Candidatus Kuenenia stuttgartiensis: one gene and its partner. Each later gene encodes a partner of the first gene's protein in a complex. Links are inferred from orthologs where the notes say so. Each region holds a gene or a part of one and is shown in the gene's direction. Other genes may lie near its edges.

What was found. The genes of interacting proteins can lie anywhere in the genome.
Region 2: dnaX (region 1) and holB share a complex: the UniProt entries of both Bacillus subtilis proteins name them as parts of the DNA clamp loading complex. The link is inferred for Candidatus Kuenenia stuttgartiensis from one-to-one orthologs.

Annotation. Positions count from the first base shown.
Region 1 is NZ_LT934425.1:178,773-186,484, reverse strand. Bases 3,281-6,229 are described here. They hold dnaX (DNA polymerase III subunit gamma/tau), read left to right. Parts: upstream 3,281-3,892; coding sequence 3,893-5,566; downstream 5,567-6,229. Other genes in these bases: recR (recombination mediator RecR), read left to right, coding at 5,956-6,229; KSMBR1_RS00920 (YbaB/EbfC family nucleoid-associated protein), read left to right, coding at 5,577-5,924. Outside these bases: KSMBR1_RS00965 (hypothetical protein), read right to left, coding at 1-1,087; KSMBR1_RS00960 (hypothetical protein), read right to left, coding at 1,151-1,336; tRNA adenosine(34) deaminase TadA, read left to right, coding at 2,130-2,627; more of recR, read left to right, coding at 6,230-6,561; rpoN (RNA polymerase factor sigma-54), read left to right, coding at 6,638-7,712. UniProt on the Bacillus subtilis protein: Part of the beta sliding clamp loading complex, which hydrolyzes ATP to load the beta clamp onto primed DNA to form the DNA replication pre-initiation complex.
Region 2 is NZ_LT934425.1:2,389,703-2,397,408, forward strand. The notes cover bases 1,781-4,723. They hold holB (DNA polymerase III subunit delta'), read left to right. Parts: upstream 1,781-2,701; coding sequence 2,702-3,745; downstream 3,746-4,723. Other genes in these bases: KSMBR1_RS10985 (lipoyl domain-containing protein), read left to right, coding at 2,351-2,641; KSMBR1_RS10995 (PilZ domain-containing protein), read left to right, coding at 3,947-4,723. In the rest of the region: rny (ribonuclease Y), read right to left, coding at 1-1,460; more of KSMBR1_RS10995, read left to right, coding at 4,724-6,016; KSMBR1_RS11000 (HD family phosphohydrolase), read left to right, coding at 6,200-7,706. UniProt on the Bacillus subtilis protein: DNA polymerase III is a complex, multichain enzyme responsible for most of the replicative synthesis in bacteria.

The DNA of each region.
Region 1 (7,712 bases):
CCTTACGCATCTTCTGCCATGACGCCGGTTTGCCTTCATCATCATTGGGACTCCGAAAGACCTTAAAGTCCCGCGTATTATTGATCGTTGTCTCAATACGCAAGAGACTACCGCTCTTGTTATACATCTTCACTGAATTATAATTCACACTGTGCTTGACCCGTATACCTTCATAGCGTCTTCGATAGTCGCTGATAACCTCATCAGGGGCAGCGCCTGCAAGGTTACGCCTACCCAAATACTTCATCACCGAAGAACTGTCGCAAACCCGCATCGCATGATGAACAAACGATGGAAACAACTCCTCCAATGCCTCAACCGATTTAAACATGATGTCCGTCGCCCACTCCGTCTCATCCGCAGACCAGTAATACTCCGGTTCCAACGGACGAAGAATCTGCGACAATGCCGGGCAACTGCCCAACGCAAGCCCGTTCAGCAGCTTCGCCCAGTCAGTCTTAAGCTGCTCATGGAGCAGAACCTGCGCAGCCGCAATATCCTCTATACGCACAAAACAGTTGCCGTCCTTAACATAATCAATACCTTGCTTCTGAAGTTGCCGCTCCAGCCAATGACGACCATTGAGACAAATGAAAATATTAAACGGCGCCCAACTCTGGATACGAACATGACCAAAACCAAACACTGGATCGTTAAAATAATGATACACAAAGACACACTTGCGGGGCGCCATTACCAACTCGAGCTTCTTGCTGGCCTTGTTGCCCTTGACCATCGGCGCAATACAAGGCTCTACCACACTCAACAGGCAGATGGAACCTTCCGTAATCCTCTTATCCGCCGCGATCTGGCGAGCCAACTTCTCCTTATCAACACCGCTGCTCATCAAATACCGCACCTCGATACCCAAATCTTTCGCCCGCGATTCACAACTGTCTCGCACCTGTGCCGTAAGCCCATTGACCCAACCGGAAAAATCCTTAAGCAGAATTCTCGCTTGGTTCATGAATGTTCCCATCCCACGCTCACTGGCCAACCACCGCAATGTCCCGCGAAAACGAATCCTGTCCAGACCGCTTATTGCACCCACGATCCTGTCTCGATATAATTCCATCAACTTATTCATAAGTAGTGTCCTCCAAATTGTCTGATTACTATTTACGAGGATACTACTATACTTTATAATAAACTAAAAATCACCTTTTTGGTTGCGGCCAAAGGCCGCGCTAGGCATTCTGCTGATAAAGTCTTTTAAACTCTGCTGTCCGTCAACGTGGGATTCCTCTATTATGTCCGTAAGCACCTCGGCTTGTTCGTGCGGGAATCCGACCGCTTCTAACTTTCTGATATTACTGAGTTCTTTGGTTATTGGCATTTTAGTCTCCTGTTTAGAATCCTATCATTGTTCTGCCTGATTTTCAACGTTTATTGCTGCCTGCAAAACCTCCTTTTTGAATTTACGATTCTAGATTTTAGATTTAAAAAATCGTACTTCTAAAAATGTAGGATTATAAAATCTTTTCTAATTCTACAGTATCTCTACTATTGCTTTTCCAACGGTAAATAGCTCCCTTTTGACTTTCAAGCTTGTTGAAATGCTTCTTGACTAAAACGAACGTTTCTTATAAAATTTCCAAACCATACGTTATTTACTAAATACGACAAACTTGACAAAACATTCGAATATAAAACTTACAGCCATTTGGCTCAAAACACTCACGATTTTGATGTAAATGCTGTAAATATCGCAAACGATATTGTTGCAGTTTTTTTAAGCCTTTAAGATTTTGCGCCCATAGCTCAATTGGATAGAGTCACGGACTACGAATCCGGAGGTTGGAGGTTCAAGTCCTCCTGGGCGCGTTTTTACTTAACGAGCGATAGTCTTTTCTATACCCGTTTGTGTTTTGCCCCATAAAATGCATACCAAATAAGCTGAGGTGTTTTATCATAGATGAACGGCATCGGAATTGATTCATAAATTAAAGAGCGCGGATATATATTATTTTCTTAACAATACCAAGATTGAGATTTTATACCTATCTCACAACGCAGCATAGCCGCAACCAAAAAGATTTTAATTACGAAACACACAGAGAACACGACGGACATTGTAAGGGCATGTTGTAACGTGCCTCCTCCTACAAAAGCGTTTTTACAAGGATAATATGATAGTATTAAATAAGGCAATGGGTATGGAAAGCGCAAGCAGTAATCATGAGTATTTTATGCGGCAAGCGATTAAAGAAGCGGAAAAGGCTGCGGATATTAATGAAGTTCCGGTAGGCGCCGTAATTGTATATGATAACCGGATTATTGCCCGTGCGCATAACCAAAGGGAAATGCTTAAAGACCCGACAGCCCATGCGGAAATGATAGCGATAACCCAAGGGGCGGAGTATTTGCAAAATTGGCGACTAACCGGGTCTACTATCTATGTAACTCTGGAACCCTGCGTAATGTGTGCCGGTGCCTTGGTGCAGTCAAGGATTGATAAGCTTGTGTATGGGGCTGTTGATAAAAAAGCGGGCGCTTGCGTGTCTGTCATGAATCTTGTCCAAAATACTAAGTTGAATCACCGTTTGGAAGTAATACCCGATATCCTTGCTGATGAATGCAGGGATATATTAAAGAGATTTTTTTTAGAGAATTGCCGCATTAAGTAAATGTTTAGTACCTTAGCAATAATTTCTTTGCACACTTCCATTCGTCAGTGCGTGCTTTTTGGCAAAATATTTAATGGTGAAATCCGGTAACTGTAAAATCCGAAATCCGAAACAAATTCTAATGACAAAATGATTTGAAATTCTAAACAAAAGCCTTTTTTGTCTCTCGTATTTCGCGCTTCACATTGTTGTATGTTTTGAATTTGTTTTGAATTTTATGCTTTGTTATTCGGATTTGTTTCGTACTTCGAATTTCGTATTTATTTATTTCTTTCTTGCTTGGTTCTGGATATACCAGTTTAGGAATTTCAATATTTCTGCAGAGGCGCATGCAATGCGTTTCTACATTTGATTTTTTCAATAGTTACAGTTTTTTTATAGTGAAAAGCCGGAGAGGTGCCGGAGCGGTTGAACGGGACGGTCTCGAAAACCGTTTTCCGCGATTGCGGAACGTGGGTTCGAATCCCACCCTCTCCGCCATCAAAAACGGAAAATGTGGTAACGTTTTATTGCAAGTAGTGATGAAGGGTGACTGAAATAATCGTTTATTTTTTAAATGAATAGCACTGGAAGATTAAAGATGGAGAGGTGTCAGAGTGGCCGAATGAGCGCGCTTGGAAAGCGCGTATACCGCTTAAAACGGTATCGCGGGTTCGACTCCCGCCCTCTCCGCCATCATTGAAAAATTGGCCGTGCTAGATGGGGAGCTAGCGGTACCCTGTAACCTGCAACCCGCTATAGCAGGATTGATCGCTTTTCTGAGGGCTCACGACTGTTATCTTTGTCAATGTAAGTGGTGATGAAGGTTGGATCTCATGCAATGGGAGACGATGCGAATCTGGTCAGATGCGGAAGCAAGCAGCCATAAACACTTGTCCTCATGTGCCGTGAGTTAGTCTGGCCTGAGCTAACTGCATTGGTAAACTAACAGAAGGGGGCACGAAAAAAGTGCACGGCCGTTTATAAAACCTTTTATGTGGTGGTTTTTATCGATAGATTCTGATAATATAAAAGCATAAATTGCTTACACCAATTTTGAAGTAGAAGTAACGGTTGTAACTTCTCAATTGGTAGTTGATAGTTGTAGAATTATTCTGGTAAAAAATTTAAAGATTTCCCTGTTTTTAAATTTTTTACTACCAATTGTGGCTATCAACTATCACTACCCACTACCAACGTATGGCTTCATTTCCGCAACTTATTGAGAAGTTACTTAAGTGTGTTAAAAAACTCTATGGTTGAAAAGGAATGTAGGTGATTTTTAAATGTCTTATGTAGTATTAGCCCGTAGATACCGACCTCAAACCTTTAGCGACATAGTAGGGCAAGCGCCTATAGTAAAAACCCTTGGAAATGCAATACGTACAGACAGGGTAGCCCATGCTTATCTGTTTGCTGGTCCGAGGGGCGTAGGCAAGACCTCCACGGCGCGTATACTGTCAAAGGCGTTAAATTGTGTTAATGGTCCTACTGACACCCCCTGCAACGTATGCGATATCTGCCAGAGCATTTCCGAAGGAAGCGACATAGACGTTCTGGAAATTGATGGCGCCTCAAACCGTGGAATTGATGAGATAAGAAATATACGCCAAAATGTAGGATTTGCCCCATCGAGAGCGCGGTATAGAATTTATATTATTGATGAAGTACACATGCTTACCCGTGAAGCATTTAATGCCCTTCTTAAAACCCTCGAAGAACCACCAGCTCATGTTAAGTTTATATTTGCGACAACTGCGGCAAACCGTCTTCCTGAAACAGTTCAATCACGGTGCCAACGGTTTGACTTTAAGAATATTTCCGTTAATGATATTGAAAAACACCTTTTGGAAATATGCAAAACGGAAGGGAAACAAATAGAGTCTGCTGCACTCCATACGATTGCAAAATATGCAAAGGGAGGATTAAGGGATTCACAATCTGTGCTTGATCAACTCTTTTCTTTCTGCGATGACAACGTAACTTCGGCGGATGTAAATTATGTGCTGGGGTATATTGATGATGATAAGATTTATAGTATGTTTGAGTGTTTTGTGAACAAAGATACTTCAGGTGCGCTGAGAATTGTGGATGATATTCTGAATGAGGGAAAGACTCCGGCGGAGTTTATTGATCAGTTGCTTCTGCGGTTAAGAGATCTTTTGGTGTTTTCGTCCTGCGGCCAGGAAGCAGTATGGGCGGAGTATGACGAGTCTTTTATTCAGCGCTTTGAAAAATCATTTTCCGGCGATACACTGATGTATATGATTCAAATGCTTTCCGTGATGAGGATACGTTCAACGGATTCTTTGCTGCAGCGGATTTCTGCGGAAATGGCCATTATAAAACTGTGCCGGATGGAATCTATCGACGCATTGTCTGGTCTTATTGAACGCATAACGACATTAGAGGAAAAACTGGAGCAAGTTGACAATATCCCTGGCAAGAGAGGTAGTGCTATTCTCCTTCCCGCAGAATCGTTTGCCCGGCAGACAGTGTCGGAAAAATCAATAGAAGAAGGCGACGTGATACCTCCTGCAAAAGAAGAAAAAATAACTCCAGGTATCGCAATGGAAAAAAACGAGGTATGGGGGGATATCCTTAAAAGCATTCAGAAAAAGAAAAAATCTACCTGGGCGTTTTTCAAGGAAGGCCGGCTGGTAAGCAGCGATGCTGGAGTATTGGTAGTTGCATTTCCCAGAAAATTTCTTTTTCAGAAAGAAAGGTTGGAGCAACCGGAAGAAAAAAAACTTATCGAAAATTGTGCGAAAGAAGTGGTGCCGGGGTTTATGGAACTGAAGCTTGTACTATCTGAAAAAGAAGAGCCGGAAGAGAACAGACAGAGCCAAAGTTTGGACAATGGTGGTGCACAGCAAATAAACGATACGGTGTTTTCAGAACCGGCAGTAAAAAAAACGTTAGAATTATTTGACGGTCGTGTTATTAAAGTTAACCGATAGGGGGGGTGACATGAAGGGTTTTGGCAATATGACAGAAATGATGAAACAGATGCAGAAGCAGGCGCAAAAAATGCAAAAGCAGATGGAGGATGCACAGAGGGATTTGAAAGAACGTGTAATAGAGGCTACCTCCGGCGGCGGTATGATTACGGTACACATGAATGGGAAGCAGGAAATCCTTTCTATAAAAATTGACCCGGAAGTGGTAGACCCGGAAGATGTTCAGATGCTGGAAGATCTTATCCTTTCCGCCGTTTCCCAGGCGTTGAAAAAATCTCAGGAATTATATCAATCCGAGATGGGAAAATTTACCGGTGGGCTAAATATTCCAGGCATGCAAGGAATGTTTGGAGGATGATTCGTTCATTGATCTTAAAGAGGTATGTACTTTGAATACTTATCCGCAAACAGTGAATAACCTTATTAGTGAGTTTGGGAAAATGCCAGGGATTGGGCAGAAGACCGCAGAACGGTTAGCCTGTTATGTTTTAAAACAGCCGGTTGACGATGCTATGAAGCTGGCGTATGCTATTCGCGATGTAAAGAAATATATGAAAATCTGTACTGTTTGCTTTAACGTCTCAGAAAATAGCCCATGCCATATTTGTAGTAATTTACGCAGGGATAGTTCAATTATTTGCGTTGTTGAACAGTTCGCAGATTTACTAACCATTGAAAAAACTGGCAAATATAATGGTCATTATCATATACTCCAGGGACATATTTCCCCCCTTGAGGGTATTGACCCCGACTTACTCACTATTGGCAGACTTTTGCAAAGAGTAAAAGACGGCAGCGTTAAAGAGGTGATACTTGCCACTAATTTGAATATGGAAGGGGATATAACCGCCGTATATATACATAAACAATTACAATCATTTGGCGTTAAAGTGACGAGGATTGCCCGCGGGTTGCCGACGGGCAGTTATCTTGAATATGCAAATACCGCTATTGTAGCCGATGCGGTCAGTGATAGGAATGAGATGAGGAACTAATTTAACGTATGTTTTTTACTGAAACACAACACCAGTTATTTATAGTTAATTTTTGGGAAGGTGATTTTTAATGAAAATGCAGTCTTCTTTATTGCCGCAACTCCAGCAAAAGATGAAGTTGTCTCCCCAGATAATTCAGTCTATAGAAATACTCCAGCTTCCGTTATTGGCCCTGGCAGAGCGCATACAGCAAGAGCTGCTGGATAACCCGGTTCTTGAGGAGGTGGTTGAACAACCTAAAGAAGATAGCCCTGTCTCAGAAGACAGCTCAATTGCCGGAGAAAATGCTGCTCAAACCGAATGGGATGACGCCAAAAAGGCAGAGGTTGACCGGCATAATGAGATGGCGGAAGATTGGAATGAATATTATTCGAAGACGACAATCCGGAAGAGTGCCCTTTCTGATGAACGCGATCAGAAACAAGAGGCATTGGAAAATACTGCCACCAAACCAATGTCGCTTCATGATTACCTGCTGGGGCAGTTATCGCTTATGGAAGTTCCTGAACATCTTTATGAAGCATGTGAGAACATTATTTATTCTGTTGATACCTCCGGGTATTTATCAGGTTCGTTAGAAGAAATAGTTTCATCTTTTGAAAAACCTGTTTCTTTGGCGGATGCTGAAAAGGCGTTAGAAATTGTACAGACATTGGAACCGCCTGGTATCGGTGCGAGAAATTTACAGGAATGTTTACTGTTACAGTTAGACAATCGTGACCCGAATTACCACATAACAAAGGATCTTCTGCAAAATTATTTATTAGAAATCGAATCAAGAAAATATCCTGCCATAGCAAAGAAAACAGGATATAGCCTTGAAACTATAAAAAAACAGGTAGAATTTATTCGTACACTAAACCCAAAACCCGGTTCCGTATTTAACGATGAAACAATTCCGTATGTGGTCCCTGAAGTGAAGGTAGAACAAATTGACGGGGAATATGAGGTGTTTTTGATTGATAATGCTAATATACCACATTTGCATATTAGCTCCTTTTATAGAAAATCCTTGAGTGAAAGCAATATTGATAGTTCAACGCGCCAGTATATACAGAAGAAGATTGAATCTGCTAAATGGCTGGTTGATGCCATAGAGCAACGGAGGAGTACATTATATAAAGTAGCATGCAAAATTGTAAGCATGCAAA
Region 2 (7,706 bases), 2.2 Mb from region 1 along the record:
TAACACATCTTTGCCGCGGCCTTGTCGTTTACTTTATCCGGACAAACCATGATGCGGACTTCTCTTCCCGCCTGAATGGCATAAGCGCTTTCTACGCCGTTGAAAGAGGTTGCAATTCCCTCAAGTTTTTCAAGGCGCTTGATATATTTTTCCAACGTTTCTCTTCTTGCGCCGGGCCTTCCTGCAGAAATCGCATCTGCTGCGCTTACCAAAACAGTGTAAACAGATTCCACAGGCCTTTCCTCGTGATGTCCGCCAATTGCGTTAATCACTTCATTTCTTTCATCGTAACGCTTTGCAAGATCAGCGCCTACGAGAGCATGTGTCCCTTCGGATTCAGACCCGGTTGCCTTTCCAATATCGTGCAAAAGTCCACATCTTTTCGCAAGGGCAACATCTAGTTTCAATTCTCCAGCAAGGATGCCCATGAGATTCGCAACCTCTATTGAGTGTTTTAGTTGATTTTGCCCGTAACTGGTTCTGTATTTCAGCCTTCCGACAAGTCTTATTAATTCCGGATGGATGTGGTGTACGCCAAGGTCGAAGCATGTTTGTTTTCCTGTTTCCATGATGACTTGTTCTATTTCCTTTTCCGTTTCTTTTACGATTTCTTCAATGTGGGCGGGGTGGATTCTTCCATCAACGATCAATTTTTCCATAGATTGCCGGGCAATTTCCCTGCGTACACAATCAAAACCGGAGAGGACAATTACTCCGGGAGTATCATCTACTATAACGTCGATACCAGTTGCTTTTTCGAAGGCGCGGATGTTTCTGCCTTCTCTTCCGATAATACGTCCCTTCATTTCGTTGTTGGGCAGTTCAATTGAGCTGACAATATTTTCTGCGGTATGAGAAGAGGCGCACCGTTGAATTGATGTGGTAATTAATGATAATGCCGTTTGTTCAGCATTTTCCTTTGCCTCTTCTATCTTTTTCGAGATTAATTCGGCGCATTTGATATCAAGTTCTCTTTCCAGCCTGGTCAGCAATAGTTTTTCCGCTTCATCCCTTGACATATTGGAAATTTTAAGGAGCGTGTTATTCTCTTCTTCTATGATTTTTTCCAGTTCTACGTTCTTTTCATCAACTTTTTTTTCTTTAATACCCAAATTAGTGGATAGTGTATCAAGGTGTTTTTCCTTTTTTGTTAATAACTCGACTTTTCGTTCAAGGTTGTCTTCTCTTTTGCTTAACCTTCTTTCCTGTTGTCTCAGCTCGATTTTTGTTTCTTGCATCTCTTTTTCTATTGCTTCTTTGCGTTGAAACAATTCGGCTTTTGCCGAGAGTTCGGCTTCTTTTTTTATTTTTTCAGCCTCTCTCTTTGAATCTTCAATAAGTTGCTGTACCTTCTTTTCCTTTGCAGCCTGTTTTTTTCTAATTACTGCAATGCAGATAAAATAGCCTATGGCAATACAAACAGGAAAAAGGAGATAACAAGGAAACTGATAGATTTGCATTATATTTTTATGAGCAGATATATCGCGCCCATCCTCCGGGGAAAAAATGAAAACGTAATAGTGGTCGTACCAAACTATGGGAAAAACTACTTCTGAAGGTCGAAAAGCCTTTGCCGGAGAACGGCAAGACCTAAGGATATGCTACCGGGACCTAATGAGGAATGAAAAAGCGGGATACTATGTAATGTTATGTGCTATATTTTGATAAAATAATGCAACAGTGACAAACATATGAGAAAATACTTACCAAGATGCATTTCCGGCAAATTAACGTGAGGGATTAATTTTACCAGATTTTGTTATCTGTATATTTTTTCTTTTGGATCCATAAATATCATATTGGATGCTGACCGTTTTGTTAACAATAACATTAGAGAAATCCCAGTCAAAAATCGGATTAAACTTTCAGATTAATGAGAAGGTTGCTTTTCATATCCCCTGATTCCAACAATAATACATTGTATGACAAATAAAAATAACCCTTAGTGATTAAGCCTTTCAATCGTTCAACTATTTTTAAATAAGAAATAATAATGAAAATGCTACTAACTGGAAATGGATATTCTTTTGAGAAAAATTATAAAATTCCTTACGAAAATATAATTATAAGGGCAAGGTGTAACTCAATTTTGCATATTTCGCATCATTCATTAATAGTCCAAACTGCAATAATAATTTATCTTTTTTGCCAAGTCAAGCTAATTATATATCTAATATTAAAAGGTTTAAGTGTTATTGGGAAGGTTGTTAAAGATAATATTTTTGTGATTTTCTGATGCGGTCTTTGGCGCTTGACAAGCTTTTCGCTGTTCAGTATAATCGCCTTCCTTTTAGGGATTAAACTGATTTTTAAAAGCTTTTTTTGTCTCACGATTTTTAGGAGAATAACTATGAAAGTTGATGTGGAATTGCCGGAAATAGAGGGTAATGGGGATGAGGCAACAGTTTCTTTTTGGTATGTGGATGAAGATGAGGCGGTTGAAGAAGGTGAAGATCTTGTTGAAATGATTACGGATAAGACGACCTTCAACATAAATGCACCAACTACCGGAAGGTTAGTTGAAATTCATGTACAAGAAGGTGATGTGGTAAAAGTAGGTGATATCTTAGCAACACTTGAGACGGAAGAAGAGGTGGACGAAGACGAAGAGGAAAACGAGGATGAAGACGAAGAAGAATAGTTGCGGCGATAAATGGACAATGGATAATTTTCAATTTCTTTGCCTTCATTTAAGGGTTTTATGTCTTTTGCGAAAATAATTGGCCAGGAGCAGGTTTTATCTTTATTTAAAAATGCCCTTAAAAATGAACGTTTAGCGCATGCTTACATCTTTGCCGGGCAGGAAGGGATTGGCAAAATGTCGTTTGCAAGGGAGTTGGCAAAGAAGATATTTTGCCAATCGGGCAAAATCGACGGCGCGTGTGACAATTGCAATATATGTAAAAGGATTGATGCCGATAATTTTACGGATATCTTTTTTCTGTTACCAGAGAAAAACCATCGGGTAATTAAATTAGAACAATTAAAATATCTACAGGAAATTCTTTTTGTAAAACCTTTAGAATCAAAGCACAAAATTGTCATTGTCGAAGATGCGGACAAGATGAATGAGGAAGCCTCTAACTGCTTGCTGAAAACATTAGAAGAACCGCCATTATATGCCATTATATTATTAATAGTAACTTCTTTGGAATCTGTCAGTGAAACGATAAAGTCAAGATGCCAGGTAGTGAGGTTCTCCCCGCTATCACTAAAAGCAATGGAGAATATACTCACTGACCGGTTCCAATTAGATAAACAACTGGCCGCACAACTTGCTTTAATCTCCGGTGGCAGCCTTAAAAGAGCTGCAATGTTTATGGAGGCAAACGCTCTGGAAAAGAAACATTGGCTTGCAGAAAAACTTTTTGAGGTAAGTTTGAAGGATAATCTGACCTTTTCCAAAGAGCTATTAAATGAATGGAATATACAGGACATGGAAGTGTTGGAGGAAAAAAGATCGCATGTAAAAGAACTCTTTTTGCTGTTTTTGATGTATTACCGGGACATACTTATTTGTAAAGCAGGCGGGGAGCATTTTCTTCTCTATTACGATGACTGGAAGGATGCCTTGATAGCGAAAAGTAAATCTCTGTCAGAAAAGACCCTGTTTAAGATTTTAGAGAGAATAAAAACTTCTTTAAAGTATCTCGACTGTAATGCCAATATCAATTTATTGATTGAGAATATGATTACCGAGATACTTTACCTTCAATCTGACCCTAAGGCCTGGTTTGCGCAATAATTACGTTGCTGATAACAAGTTAGCTCACGGGAAAAGAATAATTACGCACCCCATTATCCACCCTGCCGATGTTATGCGACAACATACAGACAAGTCTTTTCAGAAGGGAAATAAGCGAACATTCCTTTCTTAAACAAAATGCAAAACGTTGGTACTCATTCACAATTACTGAACCGGGACAACATGGGATTGAGGTGAAAAGTGGTTAGCCTTCAAGAGATTATTCAACTAGCTCAAAACATCCGCCTGGACAATCAGCCGGGAGACTGGAAGACGGTCAGCAAAAAACATTTGATCAACATTTTGAACTATATTCACTTCCAGTCCGGCACCATCCTTATAAATTTCAAGCATTTGAAATACAACAATATCATATCCCTTCAAGCCAGGCCGAAACCATGCCTTGACGATAGTTTCGACTGCATTTGGCTTCGACCAAAAGGACTGAAGCTAAATGCCTATGAATTCCTCGATATTTTTCTTACTGAGGGAGAAAAACTTATTCGTATTAAAACTGATGTGATGGCTATACGCGAGGAAGGAATACGTTTCTCTCTCCCTGATACCTGCTATGAACTCGGACATCAGCGGGTAAAAAGGTATTCATGTGAAGGCGTTCAGGTTGATTTCATTCAAAACGGTACAGTTTTTTCCGGACGTCTTTTGGATTTTGGCGCTGTTTCATTCTGCGTAGAAGTATCAACAGTACCGCCTCAATCCTTCTATTGGGTAAATCCTGAATGCCCCGTCTATATAGTTTTTAAAGACGAACAGGATACTTTTTATTCAGGGTCATGCAGAATCACCAGACAAACCGATGGTCAGAAAACGAGGTCATTCATACTAGAATCCATTGACAAACAGATGCGCAGGTTTAAACCTAAAAAATACCGTAGTTCAAGGCACAAACTGATACCTTCGCCCAATATCATTTTCCTGCATCCCTTAACCAGTAAGATGATCAATCTGGAGGTTGAAGACCTGGCAGGTTCGGGTTTATCTGTGAAGGAGTATTACTACAATTCCATACTTCTGCCGGGTATAATCGTGCCTGAACTTTTTATAGAATTTGCAGATGGTTTTAAGCTCAAGTGCAAGGCACAGGTTGTTTACAGGAATACAGCCAGAACCAAAGACAGCACAATGTTTGTAAGGTGTGGTATTGCTTTTCTGGATATGGATATTCATGACCAGGGAAGGCTTTCAGGCATTCTGCATCATGTAGCGAACAAAAAAACCTACGCCTGCAACTGGGTGGACCTGGATGCCCTGTGGAAGTTCTTTTTTGAGACGGGTTTTGTATATCCAGGGAAATATGCCCTTATGCATAACAATAAGGAACGGTTTAAAGAGACGTATGAGAAGCTGTACATAAAAAATCCCGGTATAGCAAGGCATTTCATTTATCAGAGTAATGGGATAATTCATGGACATATATCTATACTCCGTTTTTATGAGAATACGTGGTTGCTTCACCACCATGCCGCGAGCAGGTCAAGTGACAGCATGGCGGGTCTTGTTGTGTTGGGCCAGGTTGAGCGGTATATAAACGATTTCCACCGCCTCTATTCAACACACATGAACTATGTTATTTGCTACTTCAGGCCAGACAACCGTTTTCCTCATAGGGTATTTGGTGGAGTTACGGAATCGATACATGACCCTAAAGGGTCTTCCATCGATCCTTTTGCCTATTTTCATCATCATAAAAATGCAAATCAAGTAGAAATGTCAGCTTTGTGGTCGCTTACGAAAGTGCAACCGGAAGACCTTACGGAGCTTGAAAGCTTTTATGAATATACGTCCGGAGGTCTTATGATACACGCCCTGGATTTGGAGCAAAGTATGCTTGATAGTGACGAACTCAGCAGAGAATATCAACGGCTTGGTTTTAAGAGGGAACGGAGACTCTTCTCTCTGAAGAAAGAGGGTATCCTTAAGGCTTTTATCATGTTAAACATCTCTGACACAGGGCTGAACATGTCAGACCTGACCAATTGCATTCATATTATAGTGCTGGAGTCTGAAGATGTTCCCCGCGATGCCCTTTATTCCTGCCTGTATAAGCTATCAAACTACTATGAGCAGGAAAAAATCCCGATACTCCTTTACCCTGTCAGCTATGCTGAAGAGCAGTCAATACCTTATGATAAGGTGTATAATTTGTGGATACTGAATATGCAGTATACGGATCAGTACTTTGAGTTCATGGAGGGTTTATTTAGTCGTGTTCAAAAGGATAGATTTAAGAATAGCGCAAATTTTGGGTAAATCCCTTTTTTGATAATTTATTTAAAAACTTTGATTATAACTCGGGATGAATGCAAATCGCTTCATTAAACAAGGTTGTAGGTAGCGCACATTTTTTCTTTTGATATTCCTGATAAACGTAAAAACGCAATTTTCACTCCACTTCTATTTACGCAAAGCATACTGTCTGCAATCTAAATATCTATGAAAACGCCAAAGATAGACAATAGGCCTTTATATAACAGCCGTATAATAGATACTTATATTAAGCTTATTAAAAGAAACTATAGTTATATAAATGTAGGTGAACTTTTAAACTATGCCGGAATGGAATCTTACCAGGTTACTGACGAAGGTCACTGGTTTACCCAGGAGCAGGTAGACCTCTTTTACGAAAGGCTGGTAAAACTAACGGGAAATAAAAATATTGCCCGTGAAGCAGGCAGGTATGCGGCATCACCGGAAGCTATAGGAATAATGAGACAGTATGTCCTTGGCCTTGTTGGTCCGGCAAAAGCCTATGAGATAGCAGGGAAGTACGCTCATAATTTCACTAAATCGGCAATCTATAAATCAACAAAAAGAGGAACCAATAAAGTAGAAATTACGGTTGTTCCGAATGAGGGTGTCAGCGAAAAACCATTCCAATGTGAAAACAGAATTGGTTTTTTTGAGGCTATTGCCATGGTATTTAATTATAGATTGCCAGGGGTAGAACATCCAGAATGCCTTTTTAAAGGGGGAAGGGTTTGCCGTTATATAGTTTCATGGAAAGAATCACCATCATCTTTTTGGAAAAAAATAAGAAATTACGCAATCATATTTTTTGCAGCAGCGTGCCTTAGTTCTTATTTCATGCATCCATGGATAACGCCGATAACGGTTTTTCCAATTTCCGTTTTTGCTGTTTTGTTATTAACCCTCTATGCTGGAATCATCGAAAAAAGGGAATTAAATGCAGCTATAAACAGCCTGAGAGATTCGTCCGATAAGCTTTTGGAACAGGTTGATGTGAATTATAACAACGCCCTTATGATAAACGAAATGGGCATGGCCGTTAGCAAGCAGATGGAGATTGATGGTATTCTGTCAAACGTCATACAAGTTTTTGAGAAAAGACTTGATTATGATCGTGGTTTGATTCTTTTGGCAAATCAGGATAAAACGAGACTGGTCTTTCGCACAGGTTTCGGATATACAGATGAATTGTTAAGCGTGCTGAAGAATACCTGTTTCCGTTTAAACAGACCCCCATCAAAAGGGGTGTTTGTCGTTTCCTTTCGTGAACAAAAACCCTTTTTGATAAATGATATTACTGAAATAGAGACTACCCTTTCCCCGCACAGTTTGGATTTGGCTAAAAAAATGGGGACCAAGTCCTTTATCTGTTGCCCCATAGTTTACGAGAAAAATTCGTTAGGGGTCCTCGTTGTAGATAATATAAAGACAAAAAAACCATTCCGCCAGAGTGATATAAGTTTGTTAATGGGTATTGCTTCAGAAATCGGGATAAGCATTCATAATGCCACTCTTATCGAGGCGAAGGAACGACAATTCAAGTCCATACTCCTGGTTCTGGCCGCCAGTATCGATGCCCGCGATTCCCTGACGGCCGGACATTCTGAAAAGGTTACAGAATATGCCCTGGGCATCTGCAATGAATTAAATATGCCAAAGGATTATTGCGAAATGATCAGAGTGGCCGCGCTAC